Regions from separate parts of the Streptococcus sp. HMSC072C09 genome, predicted to be linked through region 2. Evidence: predicted binding sites of a transcription regulator. Region 2 holds the regulator's gene; the other holds the start of a gene.
What was found. Region 2 encodes NrdR, which represses ribonucleotide reductase genes. Its sites were predicted from a motif close to ACACNATATATNGTGT; they were not measured.

Region 1 (12,429 bases), on a different contig from region 2:
AAGTAGAAAAGATAGAAGAGTAAGACTTAGCATGGACAGATTCCATAAATTGGATGTTGTTAAAGACAGCTTCTTCATGGGGAGTACGAATATCCGCACGAAGAGCCTGAACACCTGTTTCAGATTGCATGGTATCTAGAAGGGTCAATCCCCCAAAGACTTTACCAACTAGGTCTTTTTCTTTATTAGACAACTTTCTCCAGTCATCCAAGTCGTTTGACAAAGGGATACGTGTATCCAACCAGAATTGCTCTGTCAGTTTTTCCCAGGTCGATTTATCGATGACATCTTCGATCGCATTCCAGTTAATGGCTTTGTAGTATGTTTCCATTTGCATCACTTTCTTTTTCTATTCATTCAATCGTTACTATTCTACCATAAATTGATAGAATACCGCACAAAAAGTCGGCGAACCGACTTTTGATAGCTATCTAGGATAGCGGATTAGATGACACAGCTTTCACATTGGTTGGCGCCAACTTCTCCACCATCATCTGTAAAGGTACGGACGTAGTAGATAGACTTGATACCCTTGTTAAAGGCGTAGTTCCGAAGGATAGACAAGTCACGAGTGGTTTGTTTGTTTTCAGTTTTCCATTCGTAAAGACCCTTTGGAATATCGCTACGCATAAAGAGAGTCAGTGAAAGACCTTGGTCTACGTGTTCAGTTGCGGCAGCATAGACATCGATGACTTTTCGCATATCCATGTCGTAGGCAGAAGTGTAGTAAGGAATCGTTTCCGTTGACAATCCTGCTGCAGGGTAGTAGATCTTACCGATTTTTTTCTCTTGGCGTTCTTCAATCCGTTGTGTAATTGGGTGGATAGAAGCAGATACGTCATTGATGTAGCTGATAGATCCATTTGGTGCGACAGCCAAGCGGTTTTGGTGGTAAAGACCATCTGCTTGAACTTTAGCACGCAGTTCTGCCCAATCCTCAGCACTTGGGATAAAGATATCTTTAAAGAGTTCTTTGACGCGATCAGATTTTGGTACAAATTCTCCAGTCGTGTACTTATCAAAGTATCTACCGTTGGCATAATCAGATTTTTCGAAGTTGTGGAATGTAACACCACGTTCACGCGCGATGTTGTTTGATTCTACGAGAGTCCAGTAGTTCATGAGCATGAAGTAGATACTTGTGAACTCAACAGACTCAGGGGATCCGTATTCAATCAATTGTTGCGCAAGGTAGCTGTGAAGTCCCATAGCTCCAAGTCCGAACGAATGCGCCAGTTTATTTCCGTGGTCGATAGTTGGAACGGCCACGATATGAGAACTATCGGTAACGAAGGTCAAAGCACGGACCATGGCACGAATCGAACGTCCAAAATCAGGTGAAGTCATCATGTTAACCACGTTGGTTGAACCAAGGTTACATGAGACGTCAGTTCCCATTTGGACAAATTCTTGGGCATCGTTGATCAAGCTTGGTTCTTGAACCTGGAGGATTTCTGAACACAAGTTACTCATGATGATTTTCCCATCAACAGGGTTTGCCCGGTTAGCAGTATCGATGTTGACTACATATGGATAGCCAGATTCTTGTTGCAATTTAGAAATTTCAGTTTCCAAATCACGTGCTTTAATTTTTGTCTTGCGGATGTTTGGATTAGCAACCAACTCATCGTATTTTTCAGTGATGTCGATGTAATTGAATGGTACTCCGTATTCACGTTCCACAGAGTATGGGCTGAAGAGGTACATTTCTTCATTTTTACGAGCCAACTCATAGAACTTGTCTGGTACGACGACGCCAAGTGAGAGAGTCTTAACCCGAACTTTTTCATCAGCATTTTCTTTCTTAGTAGAAAGGAAGGCGATGATGTCTGGGTGAAAGACATTGAGGTAAACCACCCCAGCCCCTTGGCGTTGTCCCAATTGGTTAGAGTAAGAGAAGCTATCTTCAAAGAGTTTCATAACAGGTACGACCCCAGAAGCGGCTCCTTCATACCCCTTGATCGGTGCTCCAGCTTCACGAAGGTTGCTGAGGGAAATCCCAACCCCACCACCGATACGTGAAAGTTGAAGGGCAGAGTTGATGGAACGTCCGATCGCGTTCATATCATCGGTTACCTGGATCAAGAAACATGAAACCAATTCTCCACGGCGGGCACGTCCAGCGTTTAAGAAAGAAGGAGTCGCTGGTTGGTAGCGTTGGTGGATAATTTCGTTTGCGATGTCTCGCGCGATAGCTTCATTTCCATCTGCAAAATAGAGAGCATTGAAGAAGACACGGTCTTCCATGCTTTCAAGATAGTATTCTCCATCATTTGTTTTCAAAGCGTATTGGTTATAGAATTTGTAGGCCGCCATGAAGGACTTGAATTGGAAGTTTTGGTCTTTGATAAATTGGGCCAATTCCTCTAAAAATTCAGGACGGTATTTCTCGATAAAAGCTCTCTCAATGTAATTGTGCTCGAGAAGGTACTGAATCTTGTCTGTAATCGAGTCAAAGGCTTTAGTATTTGGTACAACATTTTCTTTAAAGAATGCATCCAAAGCTTCTTTATCCTTATGAAGCATGATTTGGCCGTTTACTGGACGGTTGATTTCATTGTTAAGACGAAAATACGTCACATCTTCAAGAGATTTTAATCCCATAATAATCCTTTTCTAGTTCAAAAAAATGAAGAGGAGAAGTCCTCTCTTCCCAAGTAAAAAGTCTAGTGTTAGGTTGCTAACGCTAGACCCTATTTAAGCAAAATACTGTGTTTATTATGAAAGTTTCTTCAACTTAGCTGGTTGAAAACCAGAAAATACTTCATCCGGTGTTTGAATAACTGGAGCAGCATTGAAGCCAAGGTTCTTAACATGCTCTACAAATTCTGGCTGTTCGTCTAAGTTAATTTCGCGGTATTCCACATGATTGCTATCGAGGAATCGCTTGGTCATTTTGCATTGAACACAATTATTTTTTGAATAAATGGTTACCATTTCTTTTCCGTTCTCCTATCGAAATATAAATCTGTAAACAGTATAAACAAAATCCAGCAACTTGTCAACAAAATAAAACTAAATATTGTGCAAAGAGATGAAATGGAGTTTTCAAAGCACAATATATTGTGGTGAGTGAAAAGTGTGAAAATCGAAGAAATGGGATAGGAATAGGCTTTAAAGCATCTTTAATTAGTTATAATTTTTTGGTGAATCAATATCCTGTGGTTAAACAGCTTCTTTTCATTGAAAGCGGAGGAAAATGTTACTTATAATATAGTAGAAAATTGAAAAGATATTTTCTCTGTTCTTCAGTTGCTTCTTAAAATGTATCTAAATTGGGATTTTTCGCAGTCTTTTTCTGTAAGTCAGTGATAAAAATCTTGAAAAAAATTTCAAAAGATGATATAATACCAAATTGTAAGGGTTATCAAAAGGTAACTCAAAAACTATTTTTAAAAAGGAGAGTCAAACTATGGCTTCTAAAGATTTCCACATCGTGGCAGAAACAGGTATCCACGCACGTCCAGCAACTTTGTTGGTTCAAACTGCTAGCAAATTTGCTTCAGATATTACTCTTGAATACAAAGGTAAATCAGTTAACTTGAAATCAATCATGGGTGTTATGAGCCTTGGTGTTGGTCAAGGAGCAGACGTTGTAATCTCTGCAGAAGGTGCTGACGCTGATGATGCGATCGCAGCTATTTCAGAAACAATGACTAAAGAAGGATTGGCTTAAAAATATGACAAAAATGCTAAAAGGAATTGCAGCATCTGACGGTGTTGCCGTTGCTAAGGCATATTTGCTCATTCAACCAGACTTATCATTTGAGACTGTTTCAGTCGAAGATACAAGTGCAGAAGAAGCTCGTTTGGATGCAGCTCTTGAAGCTTCACAAAACGAGCTTTCTCTTATTCGGGAGAATGCAGTAGCAAGCCTTGGTGAAGAAGCAGCGCAAGTTTTTGATGCGCATATGATGGTTCTTGCTGACCCTGAAATGATTGGTCAGATCAAAGAAACGATTCGTACGAAAAAAATCAATGCAGAAGCTGGCTTGAAAGAAGTCACTGACATGTTCATTGCGATCTTTGAAGGAATGGAAGACAATCCTTACATGCAAGAACGTGCAGCAGATATTCGTGACGTTACCAAACGTGTCCTTGCCAACTTGCTTGGGAAGAAATTGCCAAACCCTGCTTCTATCAATGAAGAAGCAATCGTGGTTGCGCATGACTTGACTCCATCTGATACAGCACAGTTGAACAAAAAGTATGTAAAAGCTTTTGTCACGAATATCGGTGGACGTACCAGTCACTCAGCTATCATGGCTCGTACACTTGAAATCGCAGCTGTTCTTGGTACAAATAACATTACAGAACTTGTCAAAGATGGCGATGTTTTGGCTGTTTCAGGGATCACTGGTGAAGTGGTGATCAACCCTACTGAAGAACAAATCGCAGAGTTCAAAGCAGCTGGTGAAGCTTATGCTAAACAAAAAGCTGAATGGGCTCTCCTTAAAGATGCGAAAACAGTGACTGCTGATGGAAAACACTTCGAGTTGGCTGCTAACATCGGTACACCTAAAGATGTTGAAGGTGTGAACGATAACGGTGCAGAAGCTGTTGGTCTCTATCGTACAGAATTCTTGTACATGGATTCTCAAGACTTCCCAACGGAAGATGACCAATACGAAGCTTACAAAGCTGTTCTTGAAGGTATGAATGGTAAACCTGTGGTTGTTCGTACAATGGATATCGGTGGGGATAAAGAACTCCCTTACTTTGATCTTCCTAAAGAAATGAACCCATTCTTAGGTTTCCGTGCTTTGCGTATCTCTATCTCTGAGACAGGTAACCAAATGTTCCGTACACAATTGCGTGCCTTGCTTCGTGCATCTGTTCACGGTAAATTGCGGATCATGTTCCCAATGGTTGCTTTGTTGACAGAGTTCCGTACGGCTAAAGGTATTCTTGAAGAAGAAAAAGCTAAATTGCTTGCTGAAGGTGTTGCTGTGGCAGATGATATCCAAGTAGGGATCATGATTGAAATCCCAGCTGCTGCAATGCTTGCGGACCAATTTGCTAAAGAAGTTGATTTCTTCTCAATCGGTACAAATGACTTGATCCAATACACAATGGCTGCTGACCGTATGAACGAACAAGTTTCATACCTTTACCAACCATATAACCCATCAATCCTTCGTTTGATCAACAACGTGATCAAAGCAGCTCACGCTGAAGGCAAATGGGCAGGTATGTGTGGTGAAATGGCCGGTGACCAAACTGCTGTTCCACTTCTTGTCGGAATGGGCTTGGATGAGTTCTCTATGTCAGCGACATCTGTCCTTCGTACACGTAGCTTGATGAAGAAACTCGACACAGCTAAAATGCAAGAATACGCTAACCGTGCTCTGACTGAATGTTCAACCATGGAAGAAGTGCTTGAACTTTCTAAAGAATACGTGAACGTAGACTAAGAATGAATCAAATACTAAGACACATCTGTCTTAGTATTTTTTTTGATTTTTTTACTTTTTTTATAAAAATGTCCATTTCATTCGTAATAAACTAGTTAGTAATAAAAACATTGACTAAAATGTTCGGTTTTTTGTTTAAATTTCCTCGTATATATAGTATAATCGTAAGTAAGAAAAGGGGGATGACCAAGGAAGGATAGAAAAGGTTCGGGAAAGAAAATGGAAAAACTTTTCCTGATATTTTTACATGATTTTACAGGAATCAACTTGAAAATTAAGTGATTTTATAGTAAAATAATATCAAATAGAAAACGCTTTCAAAAGCAAAGAGGTGAGTATATGGATAGAAGCACAGACTTATGGACATTTGGAAGAGGGGATAATTTCCATCTTCAAGAGTACTTAGGAGCTCACAAGGAAACAAGGGGAGAACAAGAAGGCTTTACCTTCCGTGTTTGGGCTCCCAATGCTCAGGCGGTGGATCTGATTGGTGATTTCACTGATTGGGAAGCTCGTAAGATTCCAATGGTTCGTAATGAAGGAGGCGTCTGGGAAGTCTTCTGTTCCGATGCAAAAGAGGGAGATATATACAAGTATTTGGTGACTCGACAAAATGGTCATCAGGTGCAAAAAATCGATCCTCTAGCGTTATGGATGGAAAAGAGACCCAATACAGGATCTATTATTAAGACCATTCCAGAGAAAAACTGGAAAGATGGTCTCTGGAGAGCACGCCGTAAAAAACTTGGTTTTAAGGAACGACCTGTTAATATTTACGAGGTTCATGCAGGATCTTGGAAACGAAATGAGGATCACAGTTCCTACACCTTCAAACAACTAAAAGATGAACTCATTCCGTATCTGGTAGAGATGAACTACACCCACGTGGAATTTATGCCGGTGATGGCCCATCCATTGGGCTTGAGTTGGGGCTATCAGCTTATGGGATATTTTGCACTCGAGCAGACTTATGGTAGCCCAGAAGAGTTTCAAGACTTCGTGGAAGAATGCCACCTCAACAATATCGGAGTGATCGTGGATTGGGTACCAGGACATTTCATTATCAATGATGATGCCTTGGCGTATTATGATGGAACACCAACCTTTGAATACCAGGATGAACATCGGGCCCATAACTACGGATGGGGAGCCTTGAACTTCGATTTAGGAAAGAATCAAGTACAGTCATTCTTGATTTCTAGTTTGAAGTTTTGGATTGAAACCTATCATTTAGATGGAATTCGGGTCGATGCTGTGAGCAATATGCTCTATCTTGATTACGATAGTGGTCCATGGACTCCGAATATTGATGGAGGAAACCTCAATTATGAGGGCGTTCATTTCCTTAGACGTTTGAATGCTATTATAAAAAACGATCATCCAGATGTCATGATGATTGCTGAAGAAAGTTCTGCTGGTCAAAAGATCACAGGTCCTGAAGAAGAAGGCGGCCTAGGCTTTGACTATAAATGGAATATGGGTTGGATGAATGATATTCTACGCTTTTATGAGGAAGATCCCGTCTATCGGAAATATGATTTCAATCTGGTAACCTTTAGTTTCATGTATGCATTTTCCGAAAATTTCTTACTACCATTTTCACACGATGAAGTGGTGCACGGTAAGAAGAGTTTGATGCACAAGATGTGGGGAGATCGCTACAATCAATTTGCTGGTCTTCGCAATCTCTTAACCTATCAGATCTGCCATCCAGGAAAGAAATTGCTCTTTATGGGTTCAGAATTTGGTCAATTTTTGGAATGGAAGTCAGAAGAGCAACTGGAATGGGGCAATCTAGAGGATGAAATGAATGCTAAGATGCGTCGTTTCACAGCTCAGCTTAATCATTTCTACAAAGAACATAAAGAATTGTGGGAGATTGATGATAGCTTTGATGGCTTAGAGATTATTGATGCGGATAACCGTGATCAGAGCGTCTTGTCCATGATCCGGAAAAATCGAAAAGGCGATCTTCTGGTGTGTGTCTTCAATATGGCGCCAGTGGAACGCAAGGACTTTACGATCGGTGTTCCTGTATCAGCGATCTATGAAGAAATTTGGAATACAGAATTAGAAGAATGGGGAGGTGTCTGGAAAGAGCACAATCCGACAGTTCAGTCTCAAGATGGACTGTGGAAGGATTATGAACAAACTTTGACCTTTACTTTGCCGGCTTTAGGGGCTAGCATTTGGAAGGTGAAACGGAAGGTTCGCAAAACGAAATCTAAAACATCAGATAAAAAATGATGATCGGTTGACTCTAAGGGAGTCCAAGCTTTAAAAAGAGGAAGTAGTCAATGAAGAATGAAATGCTCGCTTTAATTCTTGCCGGTGGGCAAGGAACACGTCTTGGAAAATTAACCAAAAACATCGCGAAACCTGCGGTTCAATTTGGTGGGCGCTATCGGATTATCGATTTTGCTCTCTCAAACTGTGCCAACTCAGGAATTCACAATGTTGGTGTGATTACACAGTATCAACCACTTGCCCTTAACAGCCATATTGGGAATGGTTCCAGCTGGGGTTTAGATGGAATCAATACGGGTGTGTCTATTCTCCAACCTTATTCAGCTAGTGAAGGAAATCGTTGGTTTGAAGGAACTAGCCATGCTATTCTTCAAAACATCGACTATATCGATAGCATCAATCCGGAATATGTCTTGATTCTATCTGGGGACCACATTTACAAGATGGATTACGATGACATGCTTCAAGCGCACAAGGATAATAACGCAAGTTTGACCGTTGCAGTCCTAGATGTACCTTTGAAGGAAGCAAGCCGTTTTGGAATCATGAATACAGATGCCAATAATCGGATTGTCGAATTTGAAGAAAAACCAGCTGAACCAAAATCAACTAAGGCTTCCATGGGGATTTACATCTTTGACTGGGCTCGTCTGCGCAATATGTTGGTTGCTGCTGAAAAGAGTGATATCGATATGTCAGACTTCGGTAAAAATGTCATTCCAACGTATCTAGAATCAGGCGAAAGTGTTTATGCTTATGAATTCAATGGTTATTGGAAAGACGTTGGTACGATTGAGTCTCTTTGGGAAGCCAATATGGAATATATCGATCCAAATAATGCCTTGGATAGTCGCGATCGTCACTGGAAAATCTATTCACGCAACCTTATTTCACCACCAAACTTCTTTGGAGAACATGGTCACATCGAAGATTCTCTTGTCGTCGACGGTTGTTCGGTAGACGGTACAGTCAAACACTCCATCTTATCAACAGAAGCTCAAGTTCGTGAAGGAGCAGTTGTTGAAGATGCTGTCGTGATGAGCAATGCCATTATCGGTAAAGGAGCTGTCGTGAAACGCGCGATTATCGGAGAAGGTGCAATCATTGCAGAAGGTGTCGTGATTGATGGAACAGAGGAAGTACAAGTTGTCGGTTACAATGAAAAAGTGGGGGTAGCAACAGATGAAGATTGATAAATATTCAGCCATTTTAGGAAATACAGTTGGGTATCATGATATGTCCACTTTGACCAGCCATCGTCCGGTAGCCTCCCTACCGTTTGATGGGAAATACCGCTTAATCGACTTCCCATTGTCTAGTCTTGCGAATGCTGGTATTCGTAGTGTTTTTGGGATTTTCCAACAAGAAAATATTAGTTCGGTCTTTGACCATATTCGTTCAGGTCGTGAGTGGGGCTTGTCTACTTTATTGAGCCACTATTACCTCGGAATCTATAACACTCCTGTTGAAAATACAAATGTAGGGCCAGAATACTACCAACAATTATTGACCTATTTGAAACGGTCTGGTTCCAACCAAACAGTTGCTTTGAACTGTGATGTCTTGATGAATATTGACCTCAATCAAGTTTTCCACTTGCATAATAGCGTTGACCGTCCGATTACAGTGGTTTATAAGAAGTTGCATCTTCAAAATATCTCTGAAGTCAATGCTATCTTGGAAATTGATGAAACAGACCATGTTACAGAGCAAAGACTTTTCGATGGCAAGGATCCTGACGAAGTCTACAACATGTCGACAGATGTCTTTATTGTGGATACTCCTTGGTTGATTGAAAAAATTGAAGAAGAAGCCAAGAAAGAATACCCACAAAAATTGCGCTATATCTTGCGTGATTTGGCGGTGGAATACAATGCTTTTGCTTTTGAATATACAGGTTACCTAGCCAATATTCATTCAGTTGAATCCTACTACCATGCAAACTTGGATATGTTGGAAAACCAAAAATTCATGAAGCTCTTTTCACCAAACCAAAAGGTGTATACGAAAGTGAAGAATGAAGAACCAACGTATTATTCCAAGACTTCACATATTAAAACGTCTCAATTTGCTTCGGGTAGTATTGTAGAAGGAACCGTTGAACGCTCCGTTGTTTCACGGCGGGTACACCTTCATGAAGGTTCAGAAGTCCGCAGTAGTCTTCTCTTCCCTGGTGTTGTGATTCATGAAAATGCAATCGTCGAATATGCCATCCTGGATAAGGGTGTCGAAGTGGCTGCTGGTGTGACGATTCGTGGGACAGAAGAAGCACCTGTCGTGGTTAAAAAAGGAACGATTGTTACAGAGGATATTGTCTAATGAAACTATTATTTGTTGCAGCTGAAGGTGCACCATTTTCTAAAACAGGCGGATTGGGAGACGTTATTGGCGCTCTTCCTAAATCCTTAGCGAAAAGTGGTCATGATGTGCGCGTGATCCTCCCTTACTATGATATGGTAGAGACTAAGTTTGGAGATCAAATCGAAGATGTTTTGCATTTTGAGACCAAGGTTGGCTGGAGAAGTCAATATGTTGGTGTGAAACGTATTGTGCGTGATGGAGTCACCTTTTACTTTATTGATAACCAACATTATTTCTTTAGAGGTCATGTCTATGGTGACTTTGATGATGGAGAACGCTTCGCCTTCTTCCAGCTCGCGGCTTTAGAAACGATGGAACGGGTTGACTTCATTCCAGATGTTCTTCATGCCCATGATTACCATACGGCGATGATTCCTTTCTTGCTGAAGGAAAAATACCGTTGGATTCAAGCTTATCATGAAATTAAAACAGTATTGACTATCCATAATTTGGAATTCCAAGGTCAGTTCGACCCAGGAATGTTGTGGGACCTATTCGGAGTTGGATTTGAACGCTATGCAGATGGAACGCTTCGGTGGAATGATTGCCTGAACTGGATGAAAGCCGGCATTCTATATGCTGACCGTGTAACAACGGTTTCTCCTAGCTATGCGCATGAGATTATGACTGCTGAATATGGTTGTGGCTTGGATCAGATCCTTCGGATGGAGTCTGGCAAGGTGACCGGAATTGTTAACGGGATTGATGCAGATCTGTATAATCCTGAAACGGATCCACTCTTGACGTATCACTTCAGTCTCTCAGATCTTTCAGGTAAAGCAGCTAGCAAACGAGCTCTTCAAGAACGTGTTGGTCTACCTGTTCGCGATGATGTTCCTTTGTTTGGGATCGTCTCTCGTTTGACACGTCAAAAAGGTTTTGATGTGGTGGTAGAAGAGTTGCATCAACTCTTGCAAAAGGATATTCAGATTGTTTTGCTGGGGACAGGAGACCCTGGATTTGAAAATGCCTTTGCTTGGTTTGGTCAAGCCTACCCAGATAAACTTTCAGCGAATATCACATTTGATGTCCAATTGGCCCAAGAAATCTATGCAGCGTCGGATGTCTTCTTGATGCCAAGCCGCTTTGAACCATGTGGCCTTTCTCAAATGATGGCCATGCGTTATGGAACCCTTCCTCTGGTGCATGAAGTCGGCGGACTTCGAGATACGGTCCAACCGTATAATGCTGTTGATGGAAGTGGAACAGGCTTTAGTTTCAATAATTTGTCTGGCTATTGGTTTAACTGGGCAGTTGATGAAGCCTTGGCTGTCTACTACAATGACAAACAGGCTTGGTATGGTCTCCAAGAGCAAGCTATGACGCGTGACTTCTCATGGGATACGGCTAGTCAACGATACAATGATTTGTACCAATCCTTATAAATAGATCTATGATACAAACGCCTTTCGAGGCGTTTTTTTGTGTTGCTTTCTTCCTATAAAGAAAACGGTTTATATTTTTGAGTTTTAGAGCTTGCTAAAATAGAAGAAAAAAGATAAGATAGGTAAAGGTAAAAAATCCCGGGAAGGTTCTTATTTCTGGAAAGGATCCCATCCTCTCTAAAAATAATCAGGTCCCTGCTCGAGGGTTAAATATTACTATATAGGAATTTTAGGATGAAAAAAGCGAAACAAACGTTTGAAAAAATGACCAAATATTCGATTCGGAAATTATCTGTCGGTGTTGGTCCGGTGGCCATTGGAGCCTTTTTATTAGGAGGAAGCCTGTTAGGGGCTCGTCCTGTCCAAGCAGATCAGGTGACCCTACCTGCTCATGTGCACTTAGGATATGTGACAGAAGAAGAGCTGACTGCTGAAGAAAAAGTACAGGTGATTCATGCAATCCCTGAAGCATATCAAAATGAAGATACTTTCTATCTCGTCTATAAGAAGAAGGAAGCAACTCAGTCGGTTCTTCCTCAAACAGGAAGTCAGGAAATCGCCCTTTTTGGGCTAAGTCTAGCCACTGCTTCCTTTGCGGTCCTCTTACTCTCTAAAAAGCACCGGAAGAAGATCATGGGCGTCCTTTTGATTGGAGCCATGGGACAAAGTCTTCTACTTCCAGTTGAAGTCGCAGCCCTACAAAATCAAGTCTTGCGCGCCTATAATCAGGATCTTGCGATCGCATCGAGCAAAGATCTTGCAAATGGCGTGATTCAAATTGACGGCTATGACTATATTGGTTATCTGCGCTACCCGTCAGTCCAAAAGACGAGCTTACGAGAGCCAAAGGCTATGCAGGAAACGAAACCTTCTGTAGAAGGAACGATCAAAACAAGTACAGGGATTCCACAAGTGGAACCACAAGCGCGTGTGACCCCAGAAGTCGCTCCAGCCTTTCCTCAAGTTGAAAAACCAAGCCTGGAAGTCTATACTGAGCCTGTGCCATTTGAAACTGTCAACCA
Region 2 (12,429 bases):
GCGTAACTAGTGATAACTACCTGTGGATTGGTTGCGATGAGTTCATCTCGGTGCTGCTTGAGACCATAGACGACTGCCACTTCCATCTGAGGAGCGAATTTTGAAAATTCTTGTTTCCAATTGTAGATGAGACTAGATGGAGCTAGAATCAAGATTTTAGTTTCTTTTTTTGCGACACTGGTCAAGAAGGAAATAGTCTGCAGGGTTTTCCCAAGCCCCATATCATCCGCTAAAATACCACCAAAACCATAATGATTTAACATGGAGAACCATTTAACCCCTGTTTCTTGGTAATCCCTTAGGGTCGCTTGGATTGTCATCTGAGGGAGTTGGAAGTCTTCTGGATGAGTCAAATCATGAGCTAAATTTCGAAAGTCTTCTGAAAAATGAACATTGTCTTGATCTGCCAACAAATCAGATAGCTGATAAGCGGCAATCCGGCGGGCTTGTAGTTTCCCACCCTTGCTCATTTTCGCCCGCAGATCTGCTAAGGCTCGACTGATCTTCTTGGTTTCTTCATCAAAGACAAGAACTTTCCCTGTATGGCTGACAAAATAGTCTTTTTGCCCTACTAGAGCTTTGAGGACCTGGTCCACTTCGGCTGGATCCACACTTTCAAAGTCAAAACCGATCTCCAGTAGACTGCCATTGGTTTTAACATCAATTTTTGGACGCTCCACTTGATAAAGATCTAAAAGGCTATCAGAGAGGGTAACCTCTCCTAAGGCTTCAAAAGTCGGGATCTGTTGGTGAAAGAATGGATAGATTTGCTCACTTGATAAAGGACTTCTTTGGGAAGAAAAATCATCCGTAAAACCTGCTGCTAGCATGGTTGAAAAGACTTCTTGCTCCTTATCGAAATCACTAGAATAAGGAAGATTGAGAAGTTCCTCACGCGTGGTCACCACACGATCCTGGTATTGAAAGACAACATCCAGTAATACAGTCTGATCCTGTGCTAGATCAAAATGAAATTCCGGAGTGAAATCGTGGATTAAAAAGCTGGTCGGGGCTGTTATTTGTCCCAGTTTTTTGAACTCTTTTAAACTATAGGAAAGCTTTGTTTGATCCGTTGGATCAAAATGCAGTCGTTTTTTGCGATCCTGATCCATTGGAAGATCTTGGATGGCCTTCCATAGGGTTCGCTGTTGGGGCGTCAGGTGATAGAAGACACCATTTCGAAACAGGTAAACAGCAGACTCGACAACCTTCACTTGTGGCTCAGTAATGATCAATTCGTAAAAATCACCATGGTCTTCCACCTGAAAGTGAAAGAGATCTTCCTCCCCATGGACATCCTGAAAATAGACTTCAGAAAAATCATACAAGCTGTATTGCAAGAGGAAGGAATCCAAATTCATCAGTAATTCTACAGCTTCTTCAAAGAGAGTCGGTGGAAAATAAAGATGGCGCCCAGCATTGGGAAAGAAATCTTGCTCTTTCGAGCCACTATCTGTGACCAAGCCTTGTAGGAAATTGATCACATCCTGACTAGGCCCATCAAATTCTAAATAAGAAATGGGTTCATAGTAACTTTTGCCAATTGCAAAGTGGCCTTCTTTCTGAAGGGTCTGCAAAAAAGCTAGTACATCTCTGATCACATAAGAACGCTCGTCTGGCAAGCGACGAATGCGAAGGGTCCATAAGAATTGACCAGAGTATTCATCCTCCTGCCCGACTGCTGATAAGACATAGCGTGTTGCTTTCTTTTCGATTTTTGGAAGGACCTGGTCTAAAAACAAACTTCCAAAAGAGACCTTCTCCTGCGTTTCTTCAGTCGCCGTGGCATCTTCTTCAAGACTTGCAAGAGCTGCTTTCCCACTGTCATCATTCTTCAAAAAAGCTTCCACAGCTGCCAGATGCGTACAGAATTTTTTCTTTTGAAAGAAAGCACAGCTACAAAAAACGGCATCGTCGTCCAAACTGTACCGCAAGCTTTCTTCTTCCACCCGAAAATACAGGTATTTTTCATTTACTTCCTGAAGGGAAACTTTCCCAGCTTCATAGAGAAGGCTCCCTTGTGAACGAACCTTCCCAGGAATTAATTTTGCCATGTTTACCACCTTAGATTAATCCCTTTATTATACCATATTTAAGAAAAAATTATAAAAGATAATTTTACTATTAAAAGGATTTTAACTTACTTTTAGAAAAAACTGAGACAGTATTGTCCCAGCTTTTCACCTGATTTCGTAATAGAGTTACCTCAATCAGCTATCCATGATTTTTCTCTTTTAACCGTCTGAGCGAACAATAGACAGAATAGATAAATAGAGAGGAGAAAGATCCTGATAGCCCACAGAAAAAGACAAAAAACACGACCTATTTTTTAATAAAATCCCCAACAATAGGATCAAGAGCTCCAAGCTTACGATCGAACCGAGAAACAAGAGATACAGATAGATTTTAAATAATAAGTACACAAACCTAAAGCTCTCATGATCTTCATGAGTTTACTCTACTCATCCTTAAAAAAGCATAAGGAATAAAGAATATCCGGACTATGAAACTACGCATCTGACTATCCTCCACTTCATTTTACCAACTTATTAAAAAAAGCAACGCTTATGCGCTACTTTTAGTTGTTTTCATAGTTGGAAGAATGAGCATTTTATCATTTGAAATATCCTTCTCCACTTTGATCCATTTGTCTCATATTCCCTACTTCCGTTTTCGCGCAATCAAATGGATTGGAGTTCCTTCAAAAACAAAGGCCTTGCGAATTTGGTTTTCTAAGAAACGGAGGTATGAGAAGTGCATCAGTTCTTCTTCGTTAACAAAGACCACAAAAGTTGGCGGCTTGGTTGCCACTTGTGTCGCATAGAAGATCTTGAGGCGTTTTCCTTTGTCGGTCGGCGTTGGATTAATGGCAATGGCATCCATAATCACATCGTTCAAGACAGCTGAAGGAATCCGTGTATTTTGACTCTCACTGATCTGTTTGATCATCTCTGGCAACTTGTGCAAGCGTTGTTTGGTTAAGGCAGAGACAAAAACAATCGGCGCATAAGAAAGGTATTGGAATTGATCGCGAATGTCATCTTCCCACTGCTTCATGGTATGGTTGTCTTTTTCAATAGTATCCCATTTATTGACAACAATGATCATACCTTTACCAGCTTCATGAGCAAAGCCAGCGATCCGCTTGTCATACTCCCGAATTCCTTCTTCGGCATTAATGACCATCAAAACCACATCTGAACGGTCGATGGCACGCATGGCACGCATGACAGAATATTTCTCAGTGTTTTCATAGATTTTACCAGATTTGCGCATACCGGCTGTATCGATCATGGTAAATTCTTGGCCATCTGCATCGGTAAAATGGGTATCGATGGCATCCCGTGTGGTTCCAGCAACAGGGCTTGCGATAACGCGGTCTTCTCCAAGGATCGCATTGATCAAGCTTGATTTCCCAACATTTGGGCGACCAATCAAGCTAAATTTGATGATATCTGGATTTTCTTCTTCTGTTTCATTCGGAAGATTTTCAATGATGGCATCGAGCACATCTCCAGTTCCGATCCCGTGGACAGACGATACCGGTAGTGGCTCACCCAGTCCTAAGGCATAAAAGTCATAGATATCATTGCGCATCTCTGGGTTATCCACCTTGTTGACTGCAAGAATCACCGGTTTATGGGTCTTATACAAGATACGAGTGACATATTCATCCGCATCCGTGATCCCTTCTTTCCCAGAAACGACAAAGACGATCACATCTGCTTCGTCCATAGCAATTTCTGCCTGATGCTTGATTTGCTCCATAAATGGGGCATCTACGTCATCAATCCCCCCTGTATCAATGATACTAAATTTCCGATTCAACCACTCAGCTGTTGCATAAATGCGGTCACGAGTGACTCCTTCTACATCCTCAACGATGGAAATCCGCTCACCGGCAATCCGGTTAAAGAGCGTCGATTTTCCGACATTGGGACGGCCTACAATCGCAATAGTTGGTAGGGCCATGATTTCCTCTTTTCTAATGAAAGGCGAGACTTCAGTTCAAGAACGCCTCTCTTCATTTCATAATAGTTTGTGTTTTTCTAGTAGTTTTTTGGTCTCTTCTTGTTCAGGTTGACCAAATTGAGCTGCAAGGCGCTCGCTCCAGCTGTCGGTTGCACGCGCTCCAGCATAATCTGCCTGAACCTTGTCATAGGCAATCACAACTGAAAGGTCTTGTTCTTGGTATTCTTCTTCAAAAGCAACCTGCTCCAATGGCAAACGTGGTTTCACTGCATGCTGCTGATTAGGTACTCCGAGAGCAATCCCAAAAACAGGGTAGGTATAGTCTGGCAGACGGAAGAGTTCTGCGACTTCTTCTGAACAGTAACGTAACATGCCGATAATCACTCCACCATAACCGAGACTTTCAGCTGCCAATAGCGTATTTTGAGCTGCTAGAGCCGCATCCACTGAGGTAATCAGTAAATTGTCTACCCCTTCAGGATGGAAATCTTGCTCATGAAGTTTGACAGCTTTTCCAGCGCGGTTTAAATCCCCAACAAAGAGGAGAAAGACATCTGATTGGCGAATCGCTTCTTGAGGAAGCAAGTCGTAAAGAGCTTCTTTCTTTTCCTTGCTTTTGACCACAATCACAGAATAAGACTGAAAGTTTTTCCAACTTGATGCCATCTGCCCAGCTGATAAAATTTCCTTGAGGTCAGCTTCTTTGATGGCTTCTTCCTTAAAACGGCGAACAGAAAAATGAGATTTCATTAAACGGATGGTTTCATTCATCGACGATTGACTCCTTCCAGATGGATTTCCTTGGCCAAAAATTTTACGCGCTCCATGACACGTTTGGCCTGCCAGGTTTCATCTCCATTACGCGAAGCTGCAAAATGACGTTCCAACTCTTCAAAATTAAAGTTAGAAGTAAAGAAGGTTGGGAGATTTTCCTGCATTCGGTGCTGCAAAATCACTTGTAAGATTTCATCTCGCACCCAGGCTGACATCTGTTCCGCACCGATATCATCGAGAATTAAAATTTCGGCTTTTTTCACCTGATCGACGGTTTCTTTGACCAAGCCTGAACTGATGGCATTTTTAACATCGATAGCAAAACTTGGAAAATGAAGTAGGGTAGTAGAGGCCTGGCGTTTTTCGGATAAATCATGAGCCAAGGCTGCCATCATGTAGCTCTTTCCTACTCCGAAATCACCATAGAGGTAGATCCCCTTTTGATATTCAGGATAGTTGGCCACAAAATTAGCTAATTCTTCAAAGGCCTCAAATCGCCCCTTATCATCGAGTTCTACCTTGGCTAGACTCGCTTCTTTCAAGGTTGAAGGGAGATTGATCAAGTTGAGACGTTGGTTGATCGCAGCTCGTTTTTGGGCTTCGATTAACTCTGGTGTTTCCTCATAAGCGACATCCGCATAGCCTTCATTCATGGTGAGGATGGGCTTATAACCTTTGGCAATATAATCCGGATCTCCCAATAAGAAACGGTTGCGTTCACTAATGTATTGATTAAATTTTGAAATACTCCGTCGAATTTCTTGTTCAGACAAAGACTGGTCCTTGATAAAGGCAGCAACTTCTTGGTCTGCCAAGATCTGTGCGACCAAATCCTCATAGTTAAATTGACGCGCACGGTTCATGTGAGACATAGTTTGACCTACACTTTCCATCTACTCACCTCCTTGATTCAGTTTTTCTAACAGGCGTTGTTTCTCTTTAGCAAGATCCACCTTTTCTGCTTGACTGGTTTGATTTTGATAGTTTGGTTGGCTCCACTTGGGAACATTGCTGTGCTTGCTCTTGGCTGATGTAGGACTCGTTCCCTTGTTTCCTTGAGCCTTAGCTTGTTCCTGGCGTTCTCGAACTTTTAAAATCGCCAGTTCTGCACTGTTGACCCCTTGATAAGAAAAATCATTTCCTACCTTCAAAGCATACTTTTCATTGAGATTAGCAGACTGGGTCTTATTAAAGGTCAACAATAAGATGATATTGATCACCTCATCTAATAAGCCTAGATCAGCTAACTTGGATAAAGTCTTGCGTTCGCTCTGCGTAATGGTCGCATTGCGCGCCTTCTTAATCTCTGCTAGAAATTGTAGGCTGGATTTTGCCTTAGCTTCCCTCAGAATGGTTTCTTCCTGACGGCTATAGGACATGCGTGGTTGCTCTTGGCTCGCCTGAGCCAACTTTTGCTTCATTCTCTTTGGAGAGACAATCCGGTCTACAGCCGTTTCTTTTGCTAGGAGATAGGTTTCATACCAGGTCCATTGTTGTTCTTCTGCGATGGCAAAGAGGGCTAAGGTTGCTTCTCCTTCATCCGCAAAACGAAGTCCATCACGCCCCATCATTCGCTTAAACATCTCCATATCAAACTGCTGTTTCTTACTTGGAAGAACGGTCGTCTCCCCAGCATCTAGTCCAAAGACTTGCGAGAAGGAAACTTGCCGTCTAGTCCCTAAAGAGCGTGCTGGGAGCAAATCCTCCACGGCCTTTTCCCCAATCTTTTTTTCAAGCAAGCGTTTAAAAACAGCATTCGAAAAAAATTGTTCTGAGGCAAGAGGAGCATGTAATTGGATGGCGATCCCAACTTCTTCCTCATAGAGATCGATCAACCCCATAGCAATTAAGCGATCAAAGGCTAGTAGCAACTGTGGAAATCCTATATTCAAGTGATTGAGGATTTGAGCAAGTAAATATTGTTTTTCACCCTGATCATAAGAGGCCAGCAGATAACGATAAACTGCTACCGTTTCCGTCTCCAAAATAGGCAGGTAATACTGCTCCAATGCAGCCCCTGCCGGTGGAAGAAGATTATTTTTTAAAAATGCGAAAGGCGTATTGGGCTTCATCTATTTTTCCTTTTTCTTCTTGGTTCCCTTCGTAATTTGTTTCAAGAGGGTTTCTAACTCACCGACATCCTTGAAACTCCGGTAAACACTAGCAAAACGGACATAGGTGATCTCATCTAGATCTGCTAACTCATCCATGACCAACGAACCAATATACTCACTGTTGATTTCATTATCACTTTGGCTCCGAACCTTTTGCTCTATTCGGTTTACAATTTCTTCGATTTCGTCACTAGAAACAGGCCGTTTTTGAGCCGAGCGGATAATACCGTTAAAGATTTTATCACGAGAAAATTGCTCGCGTGTCCCATCCTTTTTGACAACCACTAGGGTCCGCTCTTCCACTCGCTCGTAGGTAGTAAAGCGATAATGGCACTCTTCGCATTCCCTGCGACGACGGATGGTGTTCCCATCTTCAGCTTGTCGACTATCCACCACACTAGACTTACTTCCACCACATTTTGGACAACGCATTTGCTACCTCCTTAAACTGTTTTAACACTTCATTTTACCATAAATTGAATCGTAAAGAAAGCAGAAGAACAGGAGAATCCCCTATGCTTGCTCCTCATTGATCCATAAAAAAGAGTCGAAGGACGATTGAATAAAATCGTTTTCCTTTCGACTCTCCGTTAATATTAAAGTGACAATTCAGCTTCTAAGCCATAGTGATCACTGACATGGGCTTTGTTTTGACCATCAAAAATGACATGTAGACGCTGGATGTCCCATTCTGGACTTGCAAAGATGTAATCGATTCGCAATGGAACTTGATTGTCCGTCCAGCCATCGATTCCAGGGCCTACAGTATAAGTACCCTTGGTTTCTTTGGCTTCTATAAAGCTGTCTTGAAGTTTAAGGGAACTGGATAGAATCGTCTCATACCCTTCTTGACCAGCAGGATTATTGAAATCACCAGCTAGAATAAAGGGTTTGCCTACTTGGCTGAAGTAGTTCTCAATGCGTGGCCACTCAAATTGGAAACCTTTGTCCCACCAAGAAAGATGGACGCTGGCAACAGCAATTTCTTTGCCATCCACACTTGTATGGGCAACGGCCACTCGACGCGTATGATAGTCCGTTGGGTCATCCATATTGGATACCAAAATCTCATCCGCCTTCAAGGGTTGACGCGAAAGAACCGCTACACCCTCATTGAGATGATCATAACCAATATGGTTGTAGGCCCAAGTCCAATAATAATGGAGTCCTTGAGCAGCTAACTCTTCTACCAATACGCGAACAAAGTGATCTTTGTGAATGGCTACAGCTGATGGCAAAGCTTGATAATACTCATCTGTTTCGACTGTTTCTGAGGCCATTTCTTGATTGACCTCTTGGAAACAGATCACATCATATTGCGCTTCCAAAATTTGTTCCTTGAGGGTTTCAAATTTTTGCTGAGCATTCTCTTCCATCCAACTATGGGAATTTAATGTTAAAAATTTCATCCCCTGATTTCTCCTTCTCTCCAAATCAAGAAACGGCAAGAGGCCGGGTGCACTGCCCCAACCTCATTTTCTTTGCCGACGTCTCTTATAATTCTACTGTTGCAACTGGCGCATTTGCAGCCAATTTACCAGTATGTTCGACCTTAACGGATTTAATCGCATCTGCATTTGTGAAGACAACAATTGTTGAAGTTTCACGACCAGCTGCACGGATTGCATCAAGGTCTGCTTCCACCAAGAGGTCTCCAGCAGCCACTGTTTGACCTTCAGAAACTTTAACCTCAAATGGTTTTCCTTCAAGACTAACAGTATCTAGACCGATGTGAACCAAGACTTCCAAACCATTATCTGTTACCAAACCAAGGGCATGTTTGGTTGGGAAGACACTAGTAACTTTACCAGCAACTGGTGAAACGATGTGCCCATTTTCAGGCTCAACTGCAAATCCGTCTCCCATCATTTTTTGTGAGAATACAGGATCTTTCACATCTTCGATGTTAATCACTTCACCATCTGCAACAGAGTGAACTTCATCAGTTACCCCTTTAAAGGTTGCTTCAGCCTTTTGAACTGCTGTCATTTGGCTAGGAAGTGTTTCAGGAATAACTTCACCTGAATCAAGAACGTCTTGGATATCAGATTTCAATACGTCAGCTTTAGGTCCGTAGATCGCTTGGACCCCTTGTCCTTTCATGACAAGACCCATAGCGCCTTCAGCTTTCCATTGTTCTTCTGTTCCGACTTTTTCAGCGTCCTTAACGGTTACACGAAGACGAGTCATACATGCGTCAACGTCGACGATGTTAGCACGTCCACCAAGAAGGTTGATAATGTTAATGACTTGTGAGCTTGCTGAGCTTGTAGCAGCACCTGCTGCTGCACCATCTCCTGCAGGGGCATCATCATTTTGTTCATAGTTACCGTTACGTCCTGGAGTTGCATAATTGAATTTCTTAATCATGAAGTTAGCAATGAAGTACATGATAAAGGCAAAGAGGACTGTTACCCATACAAAGTTAAAGATATCTAGTGCCAAACCAGCGTTGATGGCCATTGGGGTACGTGTCAAGAATTCGATTGAACCGAATGAGTGGACACGAAGGTGAACCAAGTCAGCCATTGCAAAGGCAGCTCCTTGAACAAAGGCATAGATTAGGTATAAAGGTGTTGCAATGAACATGAACATGTATTCAATTGGTTCAGTAACACCTGTCAAGAATGTAGCAAGGGCAGTTGCAAAAAGCATCCCTTTGTATTTTTCTTTCTTATCTGGGTCCACATTGCGATAGATAGCAACTACAACCCCCATCAAGATACCAAATGATCCAATCATTTGACCAACTTTGAAACGAGCTGGTGTGTACGCATGAAGCAAGTGTTGGTATTGGCTAGGATCTGCCTTCTTCAAGTTAACAAGGTCTGTTACCCAAGCTAACCAAAGTGGATCTTGTCCAAATACAGTTGTTCCTTTGGCAGCACCTGTAAGAACTTGGTAGCTACCACCCAATTGAGTATAGTTGATTGGAATGGTCAACATGTGGTGAAGACCAAACGGCAAGAGAAGACGTTCCAAGGTACCAAACAAGAATGGTGCCAATACTGGAGCTGTTGATTGTGAGTTGGCGATCCAGACACCGAATCCATTAATTCCTGATTGAACCACTGGCCACAAGGCTGCCAAAACCAAGGCTGTAAGAGCTGAACGAACGATAACAACGAATGGGACAAAGCGCTTCCCGTTAAAGAAAGAAAGGGCTTCTGGAAGTTTACGGTAGTTATAGTATTTATTGAAAGCAGTTGCTCCAACAAAACCTGAGATAATCCCTACAAACACCCCCATATTAAGTGCCGGTGCTTCAAGGACACTAATGAAGTAGTCTGCAACTTTAATTGATCCACCTAAGATCGTATGAACGGTAGCATCCTTATCAGCCAACATTGCAGATGTAACTCCAAAAACTGCACCGGTAATACGGTTAATCAAGATGAAAGAGAGACCAGCCGCAAAGGCACCCCCAGCACGCTCTTTGGCCCAGCTACCACCGATAGCGAGTGCAAAGAGGATGTGAAGGTTACCGATAACCCCCCAACCGATTTGTTCGAGAATCCCACCTGTAATAACAAGTGGAGATAAATTCGGGTTGATCATAGGGATTGATTTCCCGATTGAAATCATCAACCCAGCAGCTGGCATGACAGCGATAACGACCATCAAGGCCTTACCAAACTTCTGCCAGAATTCAAAGCTAAATAAACTTTTGAATGATCCTTTATTCATCATTCAACCTCCTTATATTGTTTAAGGCTTTTGTTTTTAAGAAAACGTTTGCGCTTAATTTGTTTCTAGTATACCACATTTTAAAAATTTGTAAAGCCTTACATTCATTTTTTTCTCTAAATTTTATCTTTTTTTATCTTTTTTTAGCCAAATCCTTTTTAAAACCCATCCTTTTCAAACGCAAACGTTTCCCTTGAGTCATAAAAATATTCGAACCCTCTAAGGGTTCGAATATTTTATTCTAATGTGTCTTGCATGGCATAGCCAATCCCACGAACGGTCTTAATATAGCTTTTTTGACCGGGTAGATCAATTTTCCCACGGAGATAACGGATATAGACGTCCACAATATTAGTCTCACCTGTACTCTCGTACTTCCAGACACTTTCCAACAACTGATCTCGTGTCACCACCTCTTTGCTTCCCATCAGAGTCGCTAAGAGATCATACTCTCTGCGGGTTAAACTAATCATGTCTTTCCCACGATAGACGGTATGGTGTTCCACATCAATGCGCAAATTGCGGTATGATGTTGGGATTTTCATTTGGCTACAATGTTGGTCAATATAATCACGTCCTCTAAAAATGGCTGTGATCTTATCTACCAAATCGCTGATAATAAAGGGTTTAACCATATAGGAAACGGCAAAGCGCTGAATACTCTCTTTGTGCTCAGCAATTTTTTCGCGGCTATCCAAAACAATCAAAACAGAAGCTGGGCGAATCCGACTGATTTCCTCTGCGAATGTTTCACCAGACATATCTGACAAATCGTAATTAAACAAGATCAGATCATATTTGGTCGCAGCGATCAAGGCCAGACCCGCTTTTCCATCCTCGACCACATCAACTTGATACCCCTCTTTTTGAAGTTCCAAATCAATGAAGCGAGCGATTTGCTTCTCATTTTCTACTAGTAGAACTCGTTTGACCATAGAGCAAGATTATTTTTCGTCGTACCAAGAATAGTGGAAGGTACCTTCTTTGTCTTTACGTTGGTATGTGTGAGCACCAAAGTAGTCACGTTGTGCTTGGATCAAGTTCGCTGGAAGATCCGCTGAACGGTAGCTATCAAAGTAAGTGATGGCTGCTGAGAAGGTTGGTACAGGTACACCTGCTTGAACAGCAAGAGCTACAATGTCACGAACTGATTGTTGGTACTTAGCAGTGACATCCAAGAAGTACTCATCCAATAGAAGGTTAGCAAGATCTGCATCGCGGTTGTAAGCATCTGTGATCTTTTGCAAGAAACGAGAACGGATGATACATCCATCGCGCCAGATAGATGCGATGTCCGCAAATGGCAAGTTCCAATTATTTTCTTTAGAAGCAACACGCAATTGCGCAAAACCTTGTGCGTAAGAGATGATTTTTGAGAAGTAAAGGGCTTGACGAATTTTTTCGATCAACTCAGCCTTGTCTCCTTCAAATTTGAATGCAGCTGGTTTTGGAAGAACCTTGCTAGCGTGTACACGTTCTTCTTTGTAGGCAGAGATGTAACGAGCAAATACTGACTCAGTGATGAGTGACAATGGTACACCAAGGTCAAGCGCTGATTGGCTAGTCCATTTACCAGTTCCTTTGTTTCCTGCAGCGTCCAAGATGTAGTCTACGATTGGTCCATCTTGACCTTCGTCGTCTTTGCGTTTCAAGATATCCGCAGTGATTTCGATCAAGTAGCTGTCCAATTCACCCTTGTTCCATTCAGTGAAGATTTCAGCCATGTCTTCTGCAGAAAGACCAAGCAAGTGTTGCATGAGGTCATAGCTTTCTGCGATCAATTGCATATCCCCGTACTCGATCCCGTTGTGGACCATTTTCACGTAGTGACCAGCTCCATCAGGACCGATGTAAGTCACACATGGTTTTCCATCTTCAGGCG

Region 1: nrdH (glutaredoxin-like protein NrdH) is a predicted target of NrdR. The motif match lies at 3,054-3,069, and genes of this name have one in related genera.

The regions. Positions count from the first base shown of each region.
Region 1 covers NZ_KV811485.1:199,011-211,439, forward strand. Annotated here, with positions in the region: gene nrdF (class 1b ribonucleoside-diphosphate reductase subunit beta) at 1-331, opposite strand, end outside; gene nrdE (class 1b ribonucleoside-diphosphate reductase subunit alpha) at 445-2,604, opposite strand; gene nrdH (glutaredoxin-like protein NrdH) at 2,719-2,937, opposite strand; gene HMPREF2893_RS01055 (phosphocarrier protein HPr) at 3,413-3,676, shown strand; gene ptsP (phosphoenolpyruvate--protein phosphotransferase) at 3,681-5,414, shown strand; gene glgB (1,4-alpha-glucan branching protein GlgB) at 5,754-7,661, shown strand; gene HMPREF2893_RS01070 (glucose-1-phosphate adenylyltransferase) at 7,712-8,854, shown strand; gene glgD (glucose-1-phosphate adenylyltransferase subunit GlgD) at 8,844-9,980, shown strand; gene glgA (glycogen synthase GlgA) at 9,980-11,407, shown strand; gene HMPREF2893_RS01085 (ZmpA/ZmpB/ZmpC family metallo-endopeptidase) at 11,642-12,429, shown strand, end outside.
Region 2 covers NZ_KV811501.1:145,062-157,490, forward strand. Annotated here, with positions in the region: gene HMPREF2893_RS06500 (pilus expression-regulating Snf2 family helicase) at 1-2,054, opposite strand, end outside; gene der (ribosome biogenesis GTPase Der) at 2,662-3,972, opposite strand; gene HMPREF2893_RS06510 (nitroreductase family protein) at 4,030-4,743, opposite strand; gene dnaI (primosomal protein DnaI) at 4,740-5,639, opposite strand; gene HMPREF2893_RS06520 (replication initiation and membrane attachment family protein) at 5,640-6,818, opposite strand; gene nrdR (transcriptional regulator NrdR) at 6,819-7,292, opposite strand; gene HMPREF2893_RS06530 (endonuclease/exonuclease/phosphatase family protein) at 7,457-8,269, opposite strand; gene HMPREF2893_RS06535 (PTS transporter subunit IIBC) at 8,355-10,547, opposite strand; gene HMPREF2893_RS06540 (response regulator transcription factor) at 10,784-11,482, opposite strand; gene gndA (NADP-dependent phosphogluconate dehydrogenase) at 11,492-12,429, opposite strand, start outside.